Linked DNA regions of Methylobacterium currus. The protein of the gene in region 1 interacts with the protein of each later gene in a pairwise test. Links are inferred from orthologs where the notes say so. Each region holds a gene or a part of one and is shown on either strand. Other genes may lie near its edges. The genes, in order: tpiA and pepT.

Evidence for each region.
Region 2: the proteins of tpiA (region 1) and pepT interact in binary tests that used the Escherichia coli proteins (3 or more experiments, as listed by UniProt). The link is inferred for Methylobacterium currus from one-to-one orthologs.

The regions. Positions count from the first base shown.
Region 1 is NZ_CP028843.1:847,932-859,278, reverse strand. What follows is about bases 196-2,979. They hold tpiA (triose-phosphate isomerase), read right to left. Parts: upstream 2,077-2,979; coding sequence 1,315-2,076; downstream 196-1,314. Other genes in these bases: DA075_RS03885 (peptidylprolyl isomerase), read left to right, coding at 2,282-2,979; DA075_RS03895 (cell wall-binding protein), read left to right, coding at 832-1,149; DA075_RS03900 (hypothetical protein), read left to right, coding at 503-835; DA075_RS03905 (GNAT family N-acetyltransferase), read left to right, coding at 196-402. In the rest of the region: more of DA075_RS03905, read left to right, coding at 1-195; more of DA075_RS03885, read left to right, coding at 2,980-4,186; trpE (anthranilate synthase component I), read left to right, coding at 4,191-5,705; DA075_RS03875 (DJ-1/PfpI family protein), read left to right, coding at 6,119-6,787; DA075_RS03870 (hypothetical protein), read right to left, coding at 7,233-7,412; DA075_RS03865 (TetR/AcrR family transcriptional regulator), read left to right, coding at 7,552-8,217; DA075_RS03860 (efflux RND transporter periplasmic adaptor subunit), read left to right, coding at 8,214-9,434; DA075_RS03855 (efflux RND transporter permease subunit), read left to right, coding at 9,507-11,347. UniProt on the Escherichia coli protein: Involved in the gluconeogenesis. Catalyzes stereospecifically the conversion of dihydroxyacetone phosphate (DHAP) to D-glyceraldehyde-3-phosphate (G3P).
Region 2 is NZ_CP028843.1:2,556,670-2,568,145, forward strand. The notes cover bases 4,695-7,607. They hold pepT (peptidase T), read right to left. Parts: upstream 6,813-7,607; coding sequence 5,577-6,812; downstream 4,695-5,576. Other genes in these bases: DA075_RS12150 (TetR/AcrR family transcriptional regulator), read left to right, coding at 4,695-5,575; DA075_RS12160 (glutathione S-transferase family protein), read right to left, coding at 6,830-7,450. Also shown: DA075_RS12130 (CHASE3 domain-containing protein), read left to right, coding at 1-909; DA075_RS12135 (GcrA family cell cycle regulator), read right to left, coding at 964-1,197; DA075_RS12140 (inorganic phosphate transporter), read left to right, coding at 1,528-3,168; DA075_RS12145 (NAD-dependent epimerase/dehydratase family protein), read left to right, coding at 3,265-4,278; more of DA075_RS12150, read left to right, coding at 4,307-4,694; DA075_RS12165 (efflux RND transporter permease subunit), read right to left, coding at 7,723-10,884; DA075_RS12170 (efflux RND transporter periplasmic adaptor subunit), read right to left, coding at 10,892-11,476. UniProt on the Escherichia coli protein: Cleaves the N-terminal amino acid of tripeptides.

The DNA.
Region 1 (11,347 bases):
GCGCTCTACGAGCAGCAATACGCGGCTCTGCGGGCGGGGCTGGAGACGGCGTATCCCGAGCATCTCGACTTCATCCTCGAGCGGACCGGGCAGGCGGTCGGCCGCGTCGTCATCGATCTCGGCCGGGCCGATTGGCGCCTCTCCGAGCTTCAGGTCGCGGCCGCGGCCCGCGGCAAGGGCATCGGCACCGATCTCGTCCGCAGCCTGCAGGCGGCGGCCGAACGGGTGCGCCTGCCGATCACCCTGTCCACCCCGATGGTCGGCGCCACGGACGGGCGGGCCCTGTACGAGCGCCTGGGCTTCCGGGTCACGGCGGTGCGCCCGCCGCATTACGCGATGGCGTGGTCCCCGCCGGGCGTGCCCCTGCCGCCCGCCGCCGGGGCGGGCCTCGTCGCCGGGTGAGGCGCCAGGGATTGCGCGGCTGCGCCGGCGCGGGACCTTGACATCGCCCCCGGGCCGCCGATGCTCCCGGGTGCGAGACATCGGGGAGGCGGGACTCAGAATGGACTGGGCAGCGGCGGCCTATCGGGCGCGCCGGCAGATCCGGGTCCGGGCGCGGGTGGTCCCGGAGAATCGCTCCCTCGCGCTGATCGATGCCTTCGCGGCGCAGGGCACGATGAGTCCGGCCGCGCTGCGGGCGCACGGCCCGGCGGATGGTCCCGCGACCATCCTGAGCCTCGTGACGATCGCCGTCCACGGACGAGGCCACCTGCCGGCGGTGAACGGCTGGTACCGGCGGGAGGGGGTGGATTTCGTCGTCCATCCGGGCTTCGCCGTGGCCTGGGCGGCGGCACGGTCCTGCGACGCGCCGCTCGCCGCGGGCGCCGGCGGATGAGCCTGCGCGACCGCTACGAGGCCGCGGTGCGTGGCCTGGCCGAGCGCGCCGCCGCCCTGAGGCGCGAGGGCCTGTCGCCCGAAGCCATCGCCCGGGACGTGCACGCCGAGAGGCGGCGCCTCGCCGTCCATTACAAGAGCCTGACGCCGGAGCCGTACCGCAGCCGCATCGCCGCGCGGACGATCCGGGTCTACGGCAACCCGGACGGCCCCTCGATCGACTTCCTGCGGGCCCGGGGCAAGACCTGGGAGGCGATCATCGCGGGCGCCACCCGCCCGGGTCCCCCGGTCGGCCTGGAGGCGGAGGAGAGCTGACGATCCCGCTCAGGCGCTCCCCGGGGATGTGGCCGGGGGCCTTGTCAGATCGCGACGGGACCGGGCGGCGCCCTCGGCAGGCTTGCCACAACGCAGGCCTGCCGAAGTTCTTGCCTTGTCGCGGACTTGCATCGCGAACCCGGCAACCGCCTTGGCGAAATCGGCTTAGCGATACGCCGCCGCGATGCCGAGGAAATCCTCGGCCTTCAGGCTCGCCCCGCCGACCAGCGCCCCGTCGACATTGGCGACGCCCATCAGCTCGGCGGCGTTCGACGGCTTCACCGAACCGCCATAGAGGATCCGCACCTTGGCCCCCTCGGCACCGAGCCGGCTCGCGAGCTCCTGCCGGATCAGGGCGTGCACCGCGGCGACGTCGTCCACCGTCGGGGTCAGCCCGGTGCCGATCGCCCAGACCGGCTCGTAGGCGATCACCGTGTCGGCCGCGGTGGCGCCGTCGGGCAGCGAGCCGGCGAGCTGGCCGCGCACGACCTCCAGGGTCCGGCCGGCCTCGCGCTCCGCGCGGGTCTCGCCGACGCAGATGATCGCCTTCAGCCCGGCGCGGCGGGCGGCGAGCGCCTTGGCACGGATCTCGGCGTCGCTCTCGTGGTGACGGGCCCGGCGCTCGGAATGGCCGACGATCGTGTAGGTGGCGCCGAGATCGGCCAGCATCTCGGCCGAGACGTCGCCCGTATAGGCGCCGCTGGCCTCGTCATGCACGTCCTGGCCGCCGACCTGCACGGCCGAGCCCTTCAGCGCCGCGGCCGCCGCGCCGACCAGGGTCGCGGGCGGGCAGACCAGCACGTCGATCCGCTGCGCCAACCCCGCATCGAGGCCGTCGCGGACGGCCTCGGCCACCGCCAGCGAGGCCCGGAGGCCGTTCATCTTCCAGTTGCCCGCCACCAGCGGGCGCGGCCGTTCGGTCGTCATGTGTCTCCCCCGATCTTGAACAAGCGATCCCGGACAGGCGATCTCGGACAAGCGTTGCCGGGTAACAGGTCCGCCACCGGGCGGCAAACGGCGGGGGCGCCGCTCTTTGCCTTGCGGCGCTTATGCGGTATCGCGGCCGGATCCGGGCGTCCCCCCGCGGGAGGCGCCCGCAGGATGTCTTAGACGGGTTTCTTCGAGGATCGCGATGCTCCAGGGGTTCCGCGCCGCCAGCCAGAGCTGGCTCGGCAAGATCGTGGTCACGGTGGTGTTCGGCCTCCTGATCGCGGGCCTCGCCATCTTCGGCATTGGCGACATCTTCCGCGGGGGCGGCAGCAACGCGGTCGCGACCGTCGGCAGCACGCAGATCCCGGCCGAAGCCCTGCGCACCGCCTACCAGAACCAGCTCCAGCGCCTGTCGCGCCAGAGCCGCCGGCCGATCACGCCGGACCAGGCCCGGGCGCTCGGCCTCGACCGGCAGGTGCTCGCCCAGCTCATCACCGAGGCCTCCCTCGACCAGAAGACGAAGGACCTCGGGCTTCGCATCCCCGATTCCGCGGTGGTGCGGCTGATCCAGGAGGAGCCGGCCTTCAAGGGCCCGAACGGCGCCTTCGACGTCGCCACCTTCCGCGATACGCTGCGCCAGGCCGGCCTGACCGAGCAGGGCTTCGTGCAGGAGCAGCGCGCGGTGGCCGCCCGCCTCCAGCTCGCCGACGCGATCACCGCCGAATTGCCGGTGCCGCTCGCCGCCCGCGAGGCGATCCACCGCTACACCGCCGAGCGCCGGGCCGCGTCCTACTTCACCCTGCCGGATTCGGCCGCGGGCGAGATCCCGGCCCCGACCGACGAGGAGGTGAACACCTTCTACACCGAGCGCAAGAGCGCGTTCCGGGCCCCCGAATATCGCAGCGTCAACCTGCTCGTCCTCGATCCGGCGACGCTGGCCAAGCCCGACGCCGTGCCGGAAGCCGAGGCCCGCGCCCGCTACGAATCCGAGAGGAGCCGCTTCGGCACGCCCGAGAAGCGGTCGATCCAGCAGATCGTCTTCCCGAACGACGCCGATGCGGCGGCGGCCCTCGCCCGCATCCGCAGCAACGAGGTCACCTTCGACCAGGTCGCCACGGAGCGCGGCCTCGACGCCAAGGCGCTCGATCTCGGCACCTTCGCCAAGTCCGAGCTGTTCGACCCGGCCGTCGCGGAGGCCGCCTTCGCGGCCGAGCCGAACGCGGTGAGCGAGCCGGTCAAGGGCCGGTTCGGCACGGTGCTCCTGCGGGTGACCGCCGTGCAGCCCGGCGCCCGCAAGCCGTTCGAGGAGGTGGCGGGCGAGGTCCGGTCCGAGGTCGCCCTCGACAAGGCCCGGGACGGGCTGGAGAAGGTCCACGACGCGATCGAGGACCAGCGCGCCGGCGCCAAGCCGCTGGCCGACATCGCCCGCGAGCAGGGCCTCGCCCTCGTCACGGTGCCGGCCGTCGACGCGCAGGGCCGCGACCCGCAGGGCAAGCCGGTCGACGCGATCCCCGACAAGGACGCGACCCTCGCGGCGATCGTCCGCAGCGACATGGGCGCCGACAACGAGGCCCTGCGCACCCGCTCCGGCGGCTATGTCTGGTACGACGTGACCAAGATCGACCCGGCCCACGACAAGCCGCTGGCGGAGGTCCGCGACGCCGTGGTGGCGCAGTGGAAGGCCGACGAGGTCTCGCGCCGGCTCGCCGCCAAGGCCCGCGAGGCGACCGAGCGGCTCGACAAGGGCGAGGCGATCGAGGATGTGGCGAAGTCCCTCGGCCAGGAGGCCAGGACCGCGACCGACATCGCCCGCGGCCGTGGCCGCGATGGCCTCACCACCGAGAGCGTCGCCCGCCTGTTCGCGACGCCGGTCGCCAAGTCGGGCACGGCCTCGGGCGAGGGGACGGCCCGGGTGGTGTTCCGGGTGACGAGCGCCACGGTGCCGGCCTTCGTGCCGACCGCCCAGGGCGCGGTCGCCGTGGAGGGGCAGTACCGCACGGCGCTCGCCGACGACATCCTGGCCCAGTACATCGCCGACGTGCAGAAGCAGGCCGGCGTCTCGGTCAACGAGGGCGCCTTCCGCCGCGCCATCGGCGGCGAGTACTGATCCCGTGCTGGTCGCCCCCTCCCCGGAGGCCGCCGCCGCGGCCTACGAGGCCGGCCGCCCGGTCCTCCTGCGCGCCACCCTGGTGGCCGATCTCGAGACGCCGGTCGCCGCCTTCCTGAAGCTGAAGGCGGGGCGCGAGGGCGCCGCCTTCCTGCTCGAATCGGTCGAGGGCGGCGCCGTGCGTGGCCGCTACTCGATGATCGGGCTCGATCCCGACCTGATCTGGCGCTGCACCCAGGGCCGGGCCGAGCGCGCGGGCGCGCCCGACCTCACGCGCTTCTCAGCCGAAGAGTCGGCGCCCCTCGACAGCCTGCGGGCGCTGATCGCCGAGAGCGCGATCCCGCCCGAGCCCGGCCTGCCCCCGATGGCGGCCGGCCTGTTCGGCTATCTCGGCTACGACATGGTGCGGGAGATGGAGCGGCTCGACGCGCCCCATCCCGATCCGATCGGGGTGCCGGACGCGATCCTGGTCCGCCCGACCGTGATGGTGATCTTCGACGCGGTGCGCGACGAGATCGCCCTCGTGGCGCCGATCCGCCCCGTCGCCGGTGTGCCGGCGCGCGCCGCCTACGAGGCCGCGCTGGCGCGGCTCGAGCGCGCCGCCGACGCGCTGGAGGGCCCGCTGCCGGTCGAGGCGCGGCAGAACCCGACCGAGATTCCCGCCCCCGCCCCGGTCTCGAACATCGCGCCCGACGACTTCCTCGGCATGGTCGCCCGGGCCAAGGAGTACATCGCCGCCGGCGACATCTTCCAGGTGGTGCTGTCGCAGCGCTTCGAGGCGCCGTTCACCTTGAGCCCGCTGGCGCTCTACCGATCCCTGCGCCGGGTCAACCCGGCGCCGTTCCTGTGCTACCTCGATTTCGGCGACTTCCAGATCGTCTGCTCCTCGCCCGAGATCCTGGTGCGGGTGCGCGACGGCGCGGTGACGATCCGGCCGATCGCCGGCACCCGCCGCCGCGGCGCGACGCCGGAGGAGGACCGGGCGCTCGCCGAGGAGCTGCTGGCCGACCCGAAGGAGCGCTCCGAGCACCTGATGCTGCTCGATCTCGGCCGCAACGATGTCGGCCGCGTCGCCGAGATCGGCAGCGTGCAGGTGACGGATTCGTTCTTCCTCGAGTTCTACAGCCAGGTCATGCACATCGTGTCGAACGTTGAGGGCCGCCTCGATCCCCGGCACGACGCCCTCTCGGCGCTCGCCGCGGGCTTCCCCGCCGGCACGGTCTCGGGCGCCCCGAAGGTGCGGGCGATGCAGATCATCGACGAGCTGGAGCGCGAGAAGCGCGGGCCCTACGGCGGCTGCATCGGCTATTTCGGCGCCGACGGCCAGATGGACACCTGCATCGTCCTGCGCACCGCCATCGTCAAGGACGGCCGCATGCACGTCCAGGCCGGCGCCGGCATCGTGCACGATTCCGACCCGGCCTCCGAGCAGCAGGAATGCGTCAACAAGGCCAAGGCGTTGTTCCGGGCGGCGGAGGAGGCGGTGCGGTTCGCCGCGCAGGCGCGGCGGGGGCAGTAGGCGCGGGTAGGCCGCTGGACCAGATCGAGGCTCCGCTCGAAGCAGCCGTCCTCGATCCGCGTGAACGGCGACCCGCACAGTCGGGCGCATTCCTCCTCTCCGGGGTGTAAGGGGGAGAAACACGCTCTCTCGTGCTCCGCACGGATCAAGCGGGAAGCGCAGGAGACCCTGGAGGATCGATCGCGCCGCCCGCATGCCGGCCGAGGCGGCCCCTTGCGGAGGAGGGCGGGGCCGCGCGGGAGGGTGATCCCGGCCGGGACGGTCGCAAGCTGCGACGGCGATGACCGCATCCGGGCCGGGAAAGAGGGCGAGCGCCGCGTCCTCCCGCGATGTCCATCGGCGGCCCTCCATCCGCCCCCTTGCACCCTACCCCTCGGCGTACGATCCTGCCGCCCACACGGGAGGCCCGCATCGTGTCGCTCAGCTTCGGTATCCTCGTCTTCCCGCAGGTCCAGCAGCTCGACCTCACCGGTCCCTACGAGGTCTTCGCCTCTGTGCCGGACAGCGCGGTTCACCTGATCTGGAAGGATGGCGAGCCCTTGCGCTCGGCGACCGGGCTGCCCTTCGTGCCGACCGCGACCTTCGAGACCTGCCCTCCCCTCGACGTGCTCTGCATTCCCGGCGGCAGCGGGGTCAACGCGCTGCTCGAGGACGAGGAGGTGCTGGACTTCGTGCGCGCCCGCGCGGCGGAGGCCCGCTACCTCACCTCGGTCTGTACCGGGGCCCTGGTGCTCGGCGCGGCCGGGCTGCTCACCGGACGGCGGGCCACCACCCACTGGTACGCGCACGACTTCCTCGCCCGCTTCGGCGCCGTGCCGGTCCAGGACCGCGTGGTGCGCGACGGCAACCTGATCACCGCCGGGGGCGTGACCTCGGGCATCGATTTCGGGCTCGCGGTGGTGGCCGAACTCCTCGGCCGCGAGGAGGCGGAGACGGTTCAGCTCGCCCTCGAATATGCGCCCGCCCCGCCCTTCGGCGCCGGGACTCCGGCCGAGGCTCCGCCGGCGGTGCTGGAGCGCGCGAAGAAGCGGCTCTCCGGCTCGCGGGCCGCCCGGGAGGCGATCATTGGGCGGATTACTTGAAAGTCCGCTCGTCGGCAGCAATCAATCAGTCGGCCCCCATGCGGGCCTGTCTTCCGTGGACCCTGGGCTCGCCGAAAGGCGAGAGCCCAGGGTCCATGACCGTCGCCATATGGAGAACAAGACGGATCGCGCGCCGGGTTTATCCTGCACCATCAGCGGTCACGGATCCCGGGTTCCGCGGTGCGGCCTCGGAATGCCACTGAGACGAAGGTGGTGAGCTGACGCGAATCCGCACGACCGTCCCGGCGCATGCCGGAGACGGGAATCCGGGTCGAGTCCCGTGACGTGATCGCCATCGAACGGGCCGCGAATTCGCCCGAAACACCGGCGAGAAACCCGGGAAACTATTCCTTAACCATTCCGCACGACCCTTGTTCGCGCATGAAAAAAGCCGGGACGCGAATCCCGGCTTCTCATCGGTGACCGATCGGGCGCGTGTCCCGGCTCACCCGAGGTTCAGGCGGTCTACCTTGGTGCCGGCCCCGCGCAACGATTCCGGAATCGCCGAGAAATCGGCGTAGCCCGCCTCGCGTGCCATCGCGTCGAGGGCCTGCTGCTCGTTCTCGGCGCCGCCGGTCCAGAGGATGGCACCGGTCGCGGCCTGCCTGACCTGGAAGATGGCCATGAAAACTGTCCTCCCGCTGAAGACTGATATCCTGACCGTTAACGCCTGCCGATCGGAGGAGGTTGCACAGGATCGAACGTTGCAGGAACGGACCCTTTGGGTGTAGAGAATGAACGTTCATTCTCAGGGTCTCCCCCGCGTGCCATCCCAACCGAACCCCGCCCGCCTCGATTCGGTCGAGGAGCGCCGCAGCCGCATCCTCGATGCGGCCGAGGCCTGCTTCGTGCGCCACGGCTTCCACCGCGCCACGATGAACGACGTGGCGGCGGAGGCCGGCATGAGCCCGGGCAACCTCTACCGCTACTTCCCGTCGAAGGATGCGATCGTGGCCGGCCTCGCCGAGCGCGACCGCGCGGCGGTGGCTGAGGACTTTTCGGGCATCGAGGCGCATCCGGAGATGATGCAGGCCTTCGCCGACCTTGCCCGCCGCCACCTCGCCGAGGCGCCGGCCGAGAAGGCCGTTTTGTGCCTGGAGATGTGGGCCGAGGCGACCCGCAACCCGGCCATGGCGGCGATCTGCCGGGACTTCGAGCGCGAGATGTCCGCTCGCCTGTCCGACCTCTACCGCCAGTTCCAGGAGCGCGCCGCGCCGCGCGCGCCCGGCGCCGACCCGGAGGCCGTGGCCCGCCTCGCCCTGGTGATGGCCGACGGGATCATGGTCCGCCGCGCCCTTTCCCCCGATTTCGCCCCCGGCCCGATCATCGACGCCATGCTGACCCTGATCGGGGCGGCGCTCGAGGGCCGCTTCGATCCGACCGGCACCGTGCCGTCCACTCTGCCGTCCCATCCGGAACCCGCCCGATGACCCGCCCCCGTCGCCACGCCGGCGTCCCGGCCGCCCTCGTCGCCCTCCTCATCGCCGTCCCTGCGGGGGCCGCCGAGACCCCGCCCGCGGCCGGTCCCGTCGCCACGACCGCGCCTGCGCCCGCCGTCACGGTGGCGGTGGCCGCCGAGCGCGAGATCGTCGAGCGCGCCGTCGTCACCGGCACCCTGGTGCCGCGGGACGAGATCCTGGTCTCGCCGGAGATCGAGGGCTGCCGCATCACCGAATTGCTGGTGGAGGAGGGAGACCGGGTCGCCAAGGGCGCGGTGCTGGCGCGGCTCTCGCGCGAGATGATCGACACCCAGCTCGCCCAGAACGCCGCCGCCATCGCGCGGGCGGAAGGCGCGGTGGCGCAGGCGCGCAGCACCATCGTGCAGGCCGAGGCCGCACAGGTCGAGGCGGCGCTCTCCCTGGAGCGCGCCCAGTCGCTGATGAAGACCGGCAACGCCACCGCGGCGGTGATGGAGCAGCGCGAATCGGCCGCGAAGGCCGCCGAGGGCCGGCTCTCGGCCGCCCGCAACGGGCTTGCCATCGCGCAGGCCGACCTCGCCCAGGCGCGGGCGCAGCGCAGCGAGCTCGACCTGAAGCTCGCCCGCACCGAGATCCGCGCGCCGGAGGGCGGCATCGTCAGCCGCCGCACCGCCCGGGTCGGCGCCACGGCGAGCGCCTCCGCCGAGCCGCTCTTTCGCCTGATCGCCCGCGGCGAGATCGAGCTCGAGGGCGAGGTGCCGGAGACCGGCCTCGCACGGCTCCGCGCCAGCGCGCCCGCGAGCCTCGACCTCGACACGACGGACGGGCCGGTGGCGGTCTCCGGCAAGGTCCGGGTGGTCTATCCGGAGATCGACCGGGCGACGCGGCTCGGCAAGGTCCGGATCAAGCTCGATGCCGATCCGCGCCTGCGCATCGGCGCCTTCGCCCGCGGAGCGGTCGAGGCGGCGCGGCGCACCGGCGTCGCGGTGCCGCTCGCCTCGGTGGTCTACGGGCCGTCGGGCCCGACCGTGCTGGTGGTGTCCGGCGAGCGGGTCGAGGCGAGAGCGATCCGCACCGGCCTCTCGGCCGAGGGCTTCATCGAGGCCCGCGACGGGGTCAAGGCCGGCGAGGCCGTGGTGGCCCGGGCCGGCAGCTTCCTGCGCGACGGCGACCGGGTGCGCCCGATCTATCCCGCCCTGCCCGCCACCGCCGAGGCCGGGCGTCCCTGACGCCCGGCTCCAGACAGATTCCGGGCGTCCCTGACGCCCGGCTCCCGATAGAATCCTGACCGGGCCCGAACGATGCGCCTGAACATTTCCGCCTGGGCGATCCGCAAGCCGATCCCCTCGATCGTGCTCTTCCTGGTGCTCGGGCTTCTCGGCCTCGTGAGCTTCCGCAGCCTGCCGATCACCCGCTTCCCCAATATCGACGTGCCGATCGTCTCGGTGACGGTGACGCAGGCCGGCGCCGCGCCGAGCGAATTGCAGACCCAGGTCACCAAATGGGTCGAGGACGCGGTGGCCGGGGTGAAGGGCGTCAAGCACATCACCTCGGCGATCACCGAGGGCACCTCGGCCACGACGATCGAGTTCCGCCTGGAGGTCAACACCGACCGGGCGGTCAACGACGTCAAGGACGCGATCTCCAAGATCCGGATGAACCTGCCCCGGACGATCGACGAGCCGATCATCAACCGGGTCGAGATCGCCGGCCTGCCGATCATGGTCTACGGCGCCTCGGCGCCCGCGATGACGCCAGAGGACCTGTCCTGGTTCGTCGACGACGTGGTGGCGCGCCAGATCCAGGGCCTGCGCGGCGTCGGCGGCGTCGAGCGCCTCGGCGGCGTCGCCCGCGAGGTGCGGGTGACCCTCAAGCCCGACCGTCTCCTGGCGCTCGGCATCACCGCCGCCGACGTGAACCGGCAATTGCGCCTGACCTCGGCCGACATGGCCGGGGGCCGGGCCGAGGTCGGCGGCCAGGAACAGTCGATCCGCACGCTGGCCGCCTCCTCGACCCTGGAGACGCTCGCCGCGACCTCGATCGTGCTGCCGGGCGGGCGCAAGGTGCGCCTCGACGACCTCGCGACCCTGAATGACGGGGCCGAGGAGCCCCGCACCTTCGCCCGTCTCAACGGCGAGCCGGTCGTCGCCTTCGCGATCTCGCGGGCGAGCGGCGCCAGCGACGCCTCGGTCGGCGAGGTGGTGGCCAAGAAGATCGAGGAGTTCGCCAAGGAGTATCCGGGCGTCCGCTTCGACCGGATCGATTCCTCGGTCACCAACACCATCGGCAATTACGAATCCGCCATGCACAGCCTGATGGAGGGTGCGGCGCTGGCGGTGCTCGTGGTGTTCCTGTTCCTGCGCGACTGGCGCGCGACGCTGATCGCCGCGGTGGCCCTGCCGCTCTCGGTCTTCCCGACCTTCTGGGCGATGAGCGCGATGGGCTTCTCGCTCAATGCGGTGAGCCTGCTCGCCATCACCCTCGTCACCGGCATCCTGGTCGACGACGCGATCGTGGAGATCGAGAACATCGTCCGCCACGTCCGGCTCGGCAAGTCGCCCTATCGCGCGGCGATCGAGGGCGCCGACGAGATCGGGCTCGCGGTCATCGCCATCACCGCGACCCTGATCGCGATCTTCGCCCCCGTCTCGTTCATGGGCGGCATCGCCGGGCAGTACTTCAAGCAGTTCGGCCTCACCATCGCGGCCGCGGTGTTCATGTCGCTGCTCGTCGCCCGTCTCATCACCCCGATGATGGCGGCCTATTTCCTGCGCGACCACGGCCACCACGAGGAGCGCGAGGGTCCGGTGATGCGGACCTACAACCGGGTCGTGCTGTGGTCGGTGCGGCACAAATACGTGACCCTGGTGGTCGGTCTCGCGCTGTTCACGGCCTCCATCCTGTCCACCAGCCTGCTGCCCGCCGGCTTCCTGCCCAAGGAGGACGCGGCCCGCACCCTGATGGTGGTCGAGCTGCCTCCGGGCGCACGGCTGGAGGACACGATCGCGGTCACCGACCGGGTCGCCCAGCGCATCCGCACCCTGCCGGAGGTCAAGTCCGTCTTCGTCGATGGCGGCCGCCAGCTGCCGGGCAAGAAGGAGGTGCGGCTCGCCACCCTCACCATCAACCTGACGCCGAAGAA
Region 2 (11,476 bases), 1.7 Mb from region 1 along the record:
TTCGCCGAGCTCGACCGGACGCTCGCCCTCGACCGCGCCGGCGACCGGGACGGCGCGCTGGCCCTGGTGCGGGCCGGCGAGGGCAAGGCGGAGATGGACGGGATCCGCCGGATCATCGAGTCGATGCGCGCCCAGGAGGACGACCTGCTGGTGGGCTACCAGCGGCACGCCCACCGGATCGAGGCCTTGGTCGGAATCGGCAGCGTCGTGTCGGTCGGCATCATGGCGCTGCTCGCGGTCCTCGCCTTACGCGAGACGGCGCGGCGGGCGGCCCTGTCGCGCTTCCTGCCGGCGGAGCTGGCGCCCCTCCTCGAGCGCGGCGGACTGGAGCGGGGCGGCGGCCTGCGGCTCGGCGAGCGGCGCCACGCGGCCATCGCCTTCGTGGACATGCGCGGATCCACCGCGATCGCCGAGCGGGCCGATCCCGAGACGGTGGCCCTCCTGGTGACGGGGTTCCGGCGCTGCGTCGCCCAGGCCGCCCGGGAGACCGGGGGCGTGATCGACAAGTTCATGGGCGACGGCGCCCTGGTGGTGTTCGGCGTGCCGGAGGCGCGGGCGGACGCCGCCGCCCAGGCCATCGCCTTCGCGGGACGGCTGGAGGGGCTGGTGGCCGAGTGGAATGCGGGCCAGCGCGAAGCCCCGGTGCGGATCGGCATCGGGGTGCATTGCGGCGAGGTGTTCGTCGGCGTGGTCGGCGACGACGACCGGCTCGAATTCACCGTGCTCGGCGACGCGGTCAACGTCGCGGCCCGGCTCGAACAGGCGACCAAGACCTTCGGCACCACCACGCTGGTGTCGCAGGCCGCGCTCGATGCGGCGCGCGTCTCCGGCGCGGAATGGCGCGAGGTCAGCCGCCAGCCGCTGCGCGGCCGGCAGGAGGCCTTCCCGATCTACGGTCGGGCTGCCTGAGAAGGGCGGGAGAAAAACGACGCGGGACGGGGTAGCGGTCCCGGCCGGTCTCTGCTATCGCAGCCGCCCCGGCCGGGTCGGCTCGAAGACGATCCGGCGGTGGAAGGCGCACCAGCTCTTGCCGTCCTGCACCGGCGCACCGCAGCAGACCGCACGGTCGTTGGGTTCGCCGATGATGAATTTGCAGACGAAGGCGCCCGACTGGGCGAACGGAACCCGGAGGCTCGGGGAGGGCTCCTCGACGGCGTCTGCGGTCACGATATGCGACATGCGCACGAGCTGGTTCATCGGGTACTGACTCGCTGGCCTTCCGTCACCCTCGACCAGAAGGGCACCGGGCCGGTTCGTGGAGGGCAGGTCCGTCACCGGATTCTCCACCCATGAGATCCGCGGCCCTTGGGACCCGTGCGCACACGCGTCGCAGGGGCAGCGGTGATCGTATGAATTTGGGGTTGCGTCTCGCAGAACGCAAGCCCCCTAAGCATTTACGTGTGGTTTTCGACAGCCCGGACGTGTCCGCGGCGGCTCCGGCCCATCCCCTGCGGCGTCATCGACTTGCCATCTGGGCGCCTTATCCTTGCTGGATCCGTGACGCCACGAGTGTGCCCCGAGTCCAGCATGTCCGATGCCGCCCTCGCCCCCGATCGCACCGGCGCGGCGCATGGTCACGCCCGCTCCGGTCCTCGCCTCGACCACGGCGTGCACCCGGTGGCGACGATCGGCTTCCTGGCGGTGCTGGCCGCCGGGCTCGCCTATGGAGGCTACAACCTCGTCGCCGACATGCAGGAGGCCGGCCAGCCGCCGCTGGCCCTCGGGGCCTTCGCGCTGCTCGGCCTCGCCCTCCTCATCGCCCTCGCCTTCGAGTTCGTGAACGGCTTCCACGACACCGCCAACGCGGTGGCGACCGTGATCTACACCCATTCGATGCCGCCCCTCGCCGCGGTGATCTGGTCGGGCGCGTTCAACTTCCTCGGCGTCATGGCCTCGACCGGGGCGGTGGCCTACAGCGTCGTGACGCTGCTGCCGGTGGAGCTGATCCTTCAGGTCGGCTCAGGCGCCGGCTATGCGATGATCTTCGCGCTCCTGCTCGCGGCGATCGTGTGGAACCTCGGCACCTGGGCGCTTGGCCTGCCGAACTCCTCCTCGCACGCGCTGATCGGCTCGGTGATCGGCGTCGGCCTCGCCAACCAGCTGATGGCGCCGGGCCACGCCGCCTCGGGCGTGGCCTGGGGACAGGCGGCCAACGTCCTCGAGTCGCTGCTGTTCAGCCCGATCGTCGGCTTCGTCTGCGCCGCCCTCCTGCTCCTCGTGCTCAAGGTGCGACGGCCCGACCTCTACCGCGCGCCCGAGGGCGATGCGCCGCCGCCGCTCTGGATCCGGGGCCTCCTGATCCTGACCTGCACCGGCGTGTCCTTCGCCCATGGGGGCAATGACGGCCAGAAGGGCATGGGCCTGATCATGCTGATCCTGATCGGCGCCGCCCCCACGGCCTACGCGCTCAACCGCACCATGCCGGATTCGAGCACGCCCGCCTTCGTGCAGGGCTCACAAGCCGCGAGCCGGGTGTTTCGCGACCACGCCGGCTCCGCCGCCGTGCCCGACGCCGCCGGCGCCCGGGCCAAGATCGGGGAGACCTTGAAGGCGGAGGCGCCGGCCAAAGCCCTCGCCGCGCCGGAGGCCGTCGCGGCGCTCGCCGGGCTCGCGGACGACATCGCCGCCGAGGTGAAGAACTACGGCGCCATCCGGCACGTGCCGGCGGAGGCGACGCAGAACCTGCGCAACGACATGTATCTCGCCAGCGACGCGGTGCGGCTCCTCACCGGCGAGCATTCGCCCTTCTCCGACGCCGAGCAGAAGACCCTCAAGGACTACCAGCGCACCCTCGACGACGGCACCCGCATCATCCCGACCTGGGTCAAGGTCGTGGTCGCCCTCGCGCTCGGCCTCGGCACGATGGTGGGCTGGAAGCGGATCGTCGTCACGGTCGGCGAGCGAATCGGCAAGCAGCACCTCACCTACGCGCAGGGCGCCTCCGCCGAGGCGGTCGCCGCCGGCACGATCGGCCTCGCCGAGGCCTACGGGATGCCGGTCTCGACCACCCACATCCTGTCGAGCGGCGTCGCCGGCACGATGTGGGCCAACGGCACCGGCCTGCAGAGGACGACCGTGCGCAACCTGGCGCTCGCCTGGATCCTGACCCTGCCGGCGGCGATCACGCTGGCGGGTGTCCTGTACTGGGGCTTGCGGCAGGTCTTCTGAGGGATCCGTTCCGAGGCGCGACCGGGCTGGCAACCCGCCCCCCATCGGTGTAACCGCCCGGGGCGGGCACGTTCAGGCCCGCGCCAGGGACCCGCCATGCGCTTCCTCGTGACAGGCACGGCCGGCTTCATCGGCTTCCACCTCGCCCGGCGCCTGCTCCGGGCCGGCCACGAGGTGGTGGGGGTCGACGGGCTGACCGACTACTACGACGTCGCCCTGAAGCGGGCCCGGCTGGCGCAGCTCGAGCGCCTGCCCGGCTTCTCGTCGCACGCCTTCCTGCTGGAGGAGCCCGGCGCCTTCATGGCGCTGATGGCCGAGGCGCGGCCGGAGATGGTGGTGCATCTCGCCGCCCAGGCAGGGGTGCGCTACAGCCTGGAGCACCCGGAGGCCTACGTCTCCGGCAACGTGGTGGGCACCTTCCAGGTGCTGGAGGGCTGCCGGGCGCATCCGGTGCGCCACCTGCTCTTCGCCTCGACCTCCTCGGCCTATGGCGGCAACCGGACGGTGCCGTTCCGCGAGACCGACCGGGCGGTGTGGCCGCTCACCATCTACGCCGCCTCGAAGATCGCCGGCGAGGCGATGGCGCATTCCTACGCCCACCTCTGGAAGATCCCCACCACCGCGTTCCGGTTCTTCACCGTCTACGGGCCGTGGGGCCGGCCCGACATGGCGTTGTTCCTGTTCACCCGAAAGATCCTGGCCGGCGAGCCGATCGAGGTCTACGACCACGGCCGGGCGGTGCGGGACTTCACCTATATCGACGATCTCGTCGAGAGCATCTCTCGGCTGATCGACGCCCCCCCTCCCCCGCCCGGCTCGGGAGGCGTCTCGGCGGCCGATACCCTGAGCCCGGTCGCGCCCTACCGGATGGTCAATATCGGCGGCGGCCGGCCGGTGAGCGTCGCGGCGATGCTCGACGCCCTGGAACAGGCCCTCGGCCGGACGGCGCGGCGCCACCTGCGCGATTTGCCACCCGGCGACGTCGAGCGGACCGAGGCGAGCACCGACCTCCTGCGCGACCTCGTCGGCTACGTGCCGGCGACGCCGCTGGAGGCGGGCATCCCGGCCTTCGTCGCCTGGTACCGGGAGCATTACGGCATGGGTGCGTAATCACCGGCTTGTCAGGGGAGCCGTGACAGTGCTCAATCCCCCGATGCCCCGCAGCCTCGATCCCGAGACCGTGCCCGCCCCCGACGCGGCGCCGCGCCAGACCCGGCGCTACGCCCAGAAGCGCGACGCGATCCTCCACGCCGCCGCCGCCCTGATCAACGAGGCCGGCGTGAAGGGCACGACGCTCGCCGACGTCGCCCGCAGCGTCGGGCTGATGACGAACAGCGTGACCTACTATTACCGTCGCAAGGAGGATCTGGCGGCGGCCTGCTTCCTGCACACGATCGGGGTGCTCGACGGGCTGGTGGCCCGGGCCGAGGCGGCGCCCGACGGGCCGGCGCGGCTCGCCCGGCTCCTCGACCTCGCGGTCGCCCACCGGGCCGCGATGGCGGCGGGCGAGGAACCGGACATCGCCGTGCTCAACGACGTGCGGGCGCTCCCCGCCCCCCAGGCCGAGAGCGTCTTCTCCGCCTACAACGCGCTCTTCCGCCGCCTGCGCGGCCTGTTCGACGACGACGGCCTCGACCGGCAGGACCGCAACGCCCGCACCCACCTGCTGCTCTCGGTGATCCACTCGACCCGGCTGTGGATCCACCGCTACGAGCCGCGGGACTATGCCCGGGCCGGCGTCCGCATGGCCGACCTCCTCACGAGCGGCCTCGCGGCCCCGGGCTCGGAGTGGCGCCCGGTCCTCCTGCCCGAACAGGCGCCGCCGGAGGAGAGCGAGGTCTCGCCGGAGGCGTTCCTCCGTGCCGCCACCATCCTCATCAACCAGCAGGGCTATCGCGGCGCCTCGGTGGAGAAGATCTCCGGCCTCCTCAAGGTCACCAAGGGGTCGTTCTACCACCACAACGACAACAAGGACGACCTCGTCGCCAATTGCTTCGCCCGCAGCTTCGCGCAGATCCGGGCGGTGCAGGACGCGGCGGATGCAAACGGCGGCAGCGGCTGGGACCGAATCTGCACCGCCTCGGCGACGCTGGTGCGCAGCCAGCTCGGGCCCGGCGGGCCGCTCCTGCGCGTCACCGCCTTCAGCGCCCTGCCGGAGGCCCTGCGCACCGAGACGCGGCGCACCATGAACCGGCTGACCGAGCGCTTCGGCTTCTGCCTCGTCGACGGCATGGTCGACGGCTCGGTGCGGCCGCACGATGCCGGCATCGCCGCCCAGCTCGTCTCCAGCATGGTGAACGCCGCCGCCGAGCTGCCGGCCTGGGTGCCGGGCGTCACGCCGGACAATGCGGCCGACCTCTATGCCCGGCCGCTGTTCCTGGGGCTCTTCGCGCCAGCGGCGCGGTGACCTAATCCGCTGCCAACTGACAGATCCGCCGCGTCACCCGCCACGAGGCCGCGAAGGCCGACACCGGCAAGAACTCGAACCGCGAGTGGAAGTTGTGGGCGCCGGTGAAGTAGTTCGGCGTCGGCAGGCCGCGGGCCGAGAGGGCCGCGCCGTCGGTGCCCCCGCGCATCGGGATCTGCTTCGGCGTGATGCCCTCAGCCTTCAGCGCGGCGAACAGGAGATCGACCGGCCGGCGGTCGTCGCCGAGGCTGTCGTGGATGTTGCCGTAGGTGTCGGTGATCCGGCACTCGACCCGGCCGGTCGGGTAGAGGGCGGCGATCTCCTCCGTCGCCGCGTGCAGGCGCGCCTTGCGGGCGGCGAAGCGGTCACGATCGAAGTCGCGGACCATCGCCTGCAGGCGGGCCTCGCCGGAATGGGCCTGGAGGCCGTTGAACCAGATGTAGCCCTCGCGCCCGTCCGTGTTCTCCGGCGTCTCGGCCCGGTCGAACCGGCTGATGAAGTCGTGCGCCATCAGGATCGGGTTCACCATCACGCCCTTGGCCGACATCGGATGGGCGCTCACGCCCGTGAACACGATCTCGGCGCCGGCCGCGTTGAAGGTCTCGATCACCACCTCGCCCAGCGCGCAGGCATCGATCGTGTAGGCGAAGTCACACGCGAAGCGCGCGAGGTCGAGCGCCTTGGCGCCGCGCAGGCCGATCTCCTCGTCGGGCACGAAGGCGACCCAGATGTCGCCGTGCGGATCCTCCGGCGTCAGGGTCGCGAGCAGGGTCATCAGCACGGCGATCGCCGCCTTGTTGTCGGCCCCGAGCACGCTGGTCCCGTCGCCGACGATCACCTCCTCGCCGGCGTAAGGGGCGATCTCCGGATGCTCGGCGACCCGCAGCCAGATGTCCTGGTCGCGATTGAGGCAGAGATCCTGGCCGTCGAAGCGCAGCACCTGCGGGTGGATCTCGGCCGAAAGCCCGACATCGACGGTGTCGAGATGGGCGATGAAGCCGATCGGCGGGGCGCCGGGCCGGGTGCCGGCCTTGCGCGCCGTCAGGATCGCGCGCTCGTCGAGCACCACGTCGGACAGGCCGAGGTCGCGAAGCTCTCCGGCCAGCAATTCGGCGAGGGCGCGCTGGCCCGGCGTGCTCGGCAGGGTGGTGGCCCGGGCGTCGCTCTGGCTCGCCACCGCGAGGTAGCGGACGAAGCGCTCGACCAACTGGGCCCGGAGGCCGGTCTCGTCCACCATGTCGTCGGATCCCCTCATCAGCTCAGCGCCACGGAGAAGCCCCGCTGCACCGCGGGCCGTGCCATCAGCGCATCGTACCAGCGCTTCACGTTCGGGTAATCGGCGAGGTCGACCCGGTGCCGGGCGTGGCGCCAGGCCCAGGCCAGGATGGCGAAATCCGCGATCGAGAGGTCGCCGGCGACGAAGTCCCCCTCGGCCAGGCGCCTGTCGAGCACGCCGTAGAGCCGGCGCGTCTCCTTCTGGTAGCGCTCGAGCCCGTAGGCGCGGTCCGTCTCGTCGACCGTCAGGAAGTGGTGGACCTGGCCCGGCATCGGCCCGAAGCCGCCCATCTGCCACATCAGCCACTCCATCGCCTGGACCCGGCCGCGCCCGCTCGCCGGCAGGAAGCGCCCGGTCTTCTCGGCGAGGTAGACCAGGATCGCACCGGATTCGAACACCGAGATCGGCGCCCCGTCGGGACCTTCCGAATCGACGATCGCCGGAATGCGGTTGTTCGGGCTGATGGCGAGGAAGTCCGGCTCGAACTGCCGCCCCTTGGTGATGTCCACCGGCTCGACCCGGTAGGTCAGCCCCATCTCCTCCAGCGCGACGCTGATCTTGCGGCCGTTCGGCGTGTCCCAGGCAAAGAGCTGGATCATCCTGCGCTTCTCCGATGCGGGCGGGAAAGTAGAGCGGTTCGGGTGCGGAGTCGCGCCGGTTCTGCGGGGAACGGGTCACGGCTGGTCCGCTCCCAGGACATGCGGGGCTGGTCGGCAAGGAGGGGCGCGGAACCTCTCCTCTCCCCGCGGGCGGGGAGGGGCCTGAGCTCCGATCGGGGCTCAGGAAGCCCGCAGGGCGAGGGTGAGGGGGTGTTTCCGGAGAAGCCTCACGCGTCGAGACCCCCTCACCCTCGCACCGGCTTCGACTGCGCTCACTTCGTCCCCGACAAGGGGGGTGAAGTCCTCTCCCCGCCCGCGGGGAGAGGGGGAGCCCGCGCCTCGTCTTCGTCGGACGGCCCCGAACCTCCGAACGGCCAGCGCAGCCGCGCCACGTACGGGTACAGGGCCGGCAGCACCACCAGCGTCAGCAGCGTCGCCGTGACGAGCCCGCCGATGACCACGGTGGCGAGCGGGCGCTGCACCTCGGCGCCGGCGCTGGTCGAGAGCGCCATCGGCAGGAAGCCGAGCGTCGCCACGAGGGCCGTCGTCATGACCGGGCGCAGGCGGCGCTCCGCCGCCTCGGTCGCGGCCTCGCGCGGGGAGAGGCCGGCGCGTTCGAGGTCGCGCAGGGTGCTCATCAGCACCACGCCGTTCAGCACCGCGATGCCGAAGGTGGCGATGAAGCCGATCGCCGCCGAGACCGAGAACGGCAGGCCGCGGGCATAGAGCGCCAGGATGCCCCCGGTCGCCGCCACCGGCACGTTGAGGAAGATCAGGCCCGCCACCCGGATGTCGGAGAACAGCACCACCAGCAGCACCAGGATCGCCGCGAGCGCCGCCGGCACCACCACGGCGAGCCGGGCGGTCGCCTCCTGCAGGTTCTGGAACTGGCCGCTCCAGACCAGCGAGTAGCGCGGCGGCAGGCTCACCTGCGCCTTCACGGCTCCTTGCGCGTCAATGACGAAGCTCTGCACGTCGCGTCCGCGCACGTTGGCCTGGACCGAGATGCGGCGCTGCAGCCGCTCGCGGCTGATCTGGGCCGGGCCGGTCGCGACCTCGACCGAGGCGACGAGGGAGAGCGGCACGGTGGTCTTGCCCCGCCCCACCGGCAGGGCGCGCACCCGCTCGAGATCGGCGCGGTCGGGACCGGAGAGCCGCACCACGATGTCGGTGATGGCGTTGTCGTCGCGGTAGACCGAGCCCGAAGGCCGGCCGCCGATCGCCTCGACGACGTCGAGGACGTCGCTGGCGCTGACCCCGTAGCGGGAGGCCGCCGCCCGGTCGACCCGGATCGACAGGGCCGGCATGCCGGCCTGGGCCTCGGCCTTCACGTCGCTCGCGCCCGGCACGCCGGAGACCGCCCGCACGATGGCATCGGCCTTGTCCTTCAGGACGGCGAGGTCGTCGCCGTAGAGGCTGATCGCCACGTCGCCGCGCACGCCTTCCAGCAGGTCGTCCATGCGCATCTGGATCGGCTGCGAGAACGCGTAGGCGACGCCCGGCACCTCCTGGCGCAGGCGCTCGCCGAACGCCGCGACGAGGCCGTCCTGCGTCTGGGCGGTGGTCCAGGTCTTGGGCTCGGCGAGCGTGACGAAGCTGTCGGTCGATTCGACGCCCATCGGGTCGGTCGGGATCTCGGCGCTGCCGGTGAGCGAGACCACCCGCTTGACCTCCGGGAACGACTTCAGCACCGCCTCGATCCGCCGCATCGTCTTGAGCGAGGCGTCGAGGTTGATGCCCGGCAGCTTCTCCGATGTGACGACGACCGAGCCCTCGGAGAGCTTCGGCAGGAACTCGCCGCCGAGCCGGGTGGCGAGGACACAGCTGCCGGCAAACAGCGCCAGCGTGACGAGGACCGTGGTCCCGGCCCGCCGCTCGGCGACGAGCAGGACGGGCGTGTAGACGCGCCGCATCCCGTGGACGAGGCGGGTCTCGCGCTCGCCGATCCCGCGCCCCGACAGGACCAGGGCGGCGAGCGCCGGCATCAGGGTCAGGGTGAGGAGGAGCGAGCCGGCCAGCGCCAGGATCACGGTGAGCGCCATCGGCCGGAACATCTTGCCGGCCACGCCCTCCAGCGCCAGCACCGGCAGGTAGACCAGGATGATGATCGCCACCGCGACCATCACGGGCTTCGCCACATCCGCCGCGGCGTCGCGGATGACGGCGTGGGCCGGGCGCTCCGGGTGCTCGCCGCGGGCGCGCAGGATGGTCTCGATCATCACCACCGCGCCGTCGACGATGAGGCCGAAATCGATGGCCCCTAAGCTCATCAGGTTGCCCGACAGGCCGAGAACCCGCATGCCCGCGAAGGCGAGCAGCATCGAGAGCGGGATCGCGGCCGCCACCACCAGCCCGGCCCGCAGGTTGCCCAGCAGCAGGAGCAGCACCACGATCACCAGCACCGCCCCCTCGACGAGGTTGTGCGCCACGGTACGGATCGTGCGCTCGACCAGTGCGGAGCGGTCGTAATAGGGCACGATCGCGATGCCGGGGGGCAGGAGCGGGCGCAGCTCCTCGATCGTCGCCTTCACCCGCTCGACGACGGCGCTGGCATTCTCGCCCTGCTGCATCATGGCGATGCCGACCACCGTCTCGCCGGCGGCGTCGCGGCTCACCGCCCCGAGGCGGACCTTCGGCGCCTCCACCACCTCGCCGAGGCTCGCGACCGTCACCGGCACGCCGCCGGGATTGGTCGCCACCACGATCCGGGCGATGTCCTCCGGGCCCGTCGCCAGCCCGAGGCCGCGGATCACCTCCTGCTGGTCGTTGTGCTCGAGATACGCGCCGCCCCGGGCGAGGTTGTTCTCGGACAGCGCCGTGTAGACCTGGCCGAGCGTCACCCCATAGCGCTGCAGGCTCTCGGCCGAGACCCGGACCTCGTAGGTCGGCAGCTGGCCGCCATAGATGTTCACGTCGGCGATGCCGGGGGTGAGCTTGAGCCGCGGCGCGATCGTCCATTGCAGGAGGCGCTTGAGCTCCATCGGCGAGGTGGCCGGCCCGCGCAGCTCGAACTGGTAGATCTCGCCGAGGCCCGTCGCCATCGGCCCCATCTGCGGGTCGCCGATGCCGGCGGGCATCATCGCCTTGGCCTGGGGCAGGCGCTGGAACACCTGGGCCCTTGCCTCGGTGACCGGCATCGCCTCGTCGAAGGTGACGTAGACCGCCGAGACGCCGAAGCGCGAGGTCGAGCGGATGCCGGCGAGTCCCGGCGCACCCGCCATCGCGCTCTCCACGGGGAAGCTCACCAGGCGCTCGACCTCGAGCGGCCCGAGCCCGGGCGAGAGCGTCAGGATCATCACCTGCTTGGGCGAGATGTCCGGCACCGCGTCGATCGACAGGCCGCGCAGGTTGACGAGGCCGCCGGCGGCCGCCGCCAGCGCCACCGCCAGCACGAGCCAGCGGCGGCGGATCAGGAGGGCGAACCAGGCCGTCATGACACCCTCAATCCGTCGCGCCGAGGAGGCTGCGCAGCAGGATCGCCTTGAGGCCGAAGCTGCCTTGCGTCGCCACCGTCTCGCCGGGCGCAACCCCCTCCGTCACCTCGACCCAGTCGGCCCGCTGCACCCCGAGGGTGAGGATCCGCTTCTCGAACCGGTCGTCGGCCGTGCGCACGAAGGCCACCGGTCCGTCCTCGGTCTGCTGCACGGCGCTAGCCGGGAGCGTCGTGCCCTCGCGCCCGAGATCGGCGGAGATCTCCACAGAGACGAACATGTTGGCGCGCAAGGAGCCCTTCGGGTTGGCGACCTCGATGCGGGCCGGAGCGGTGTTGGTGGCGGGATCGATCGCGGCGTTGACCGAGCGGACCCGGCCCTCGAAGGTGGGGTGGTCGGGCACCGGCGCCCGGATGGTGGCGGCATCGCCCGCCTTCACCGCCGCGATGTCGCGGCCATAGAGGTTCGCCAGCACCTGGATCCGGGACGGATCGGCCACCGTGAAGGCATCGCGACTGGTATCGACCACCTCGCCGAGGGTGATTCCGCTCGCCGTCACCACGCCGTCGATCGGCGACACGATGGCGCTGGTCCC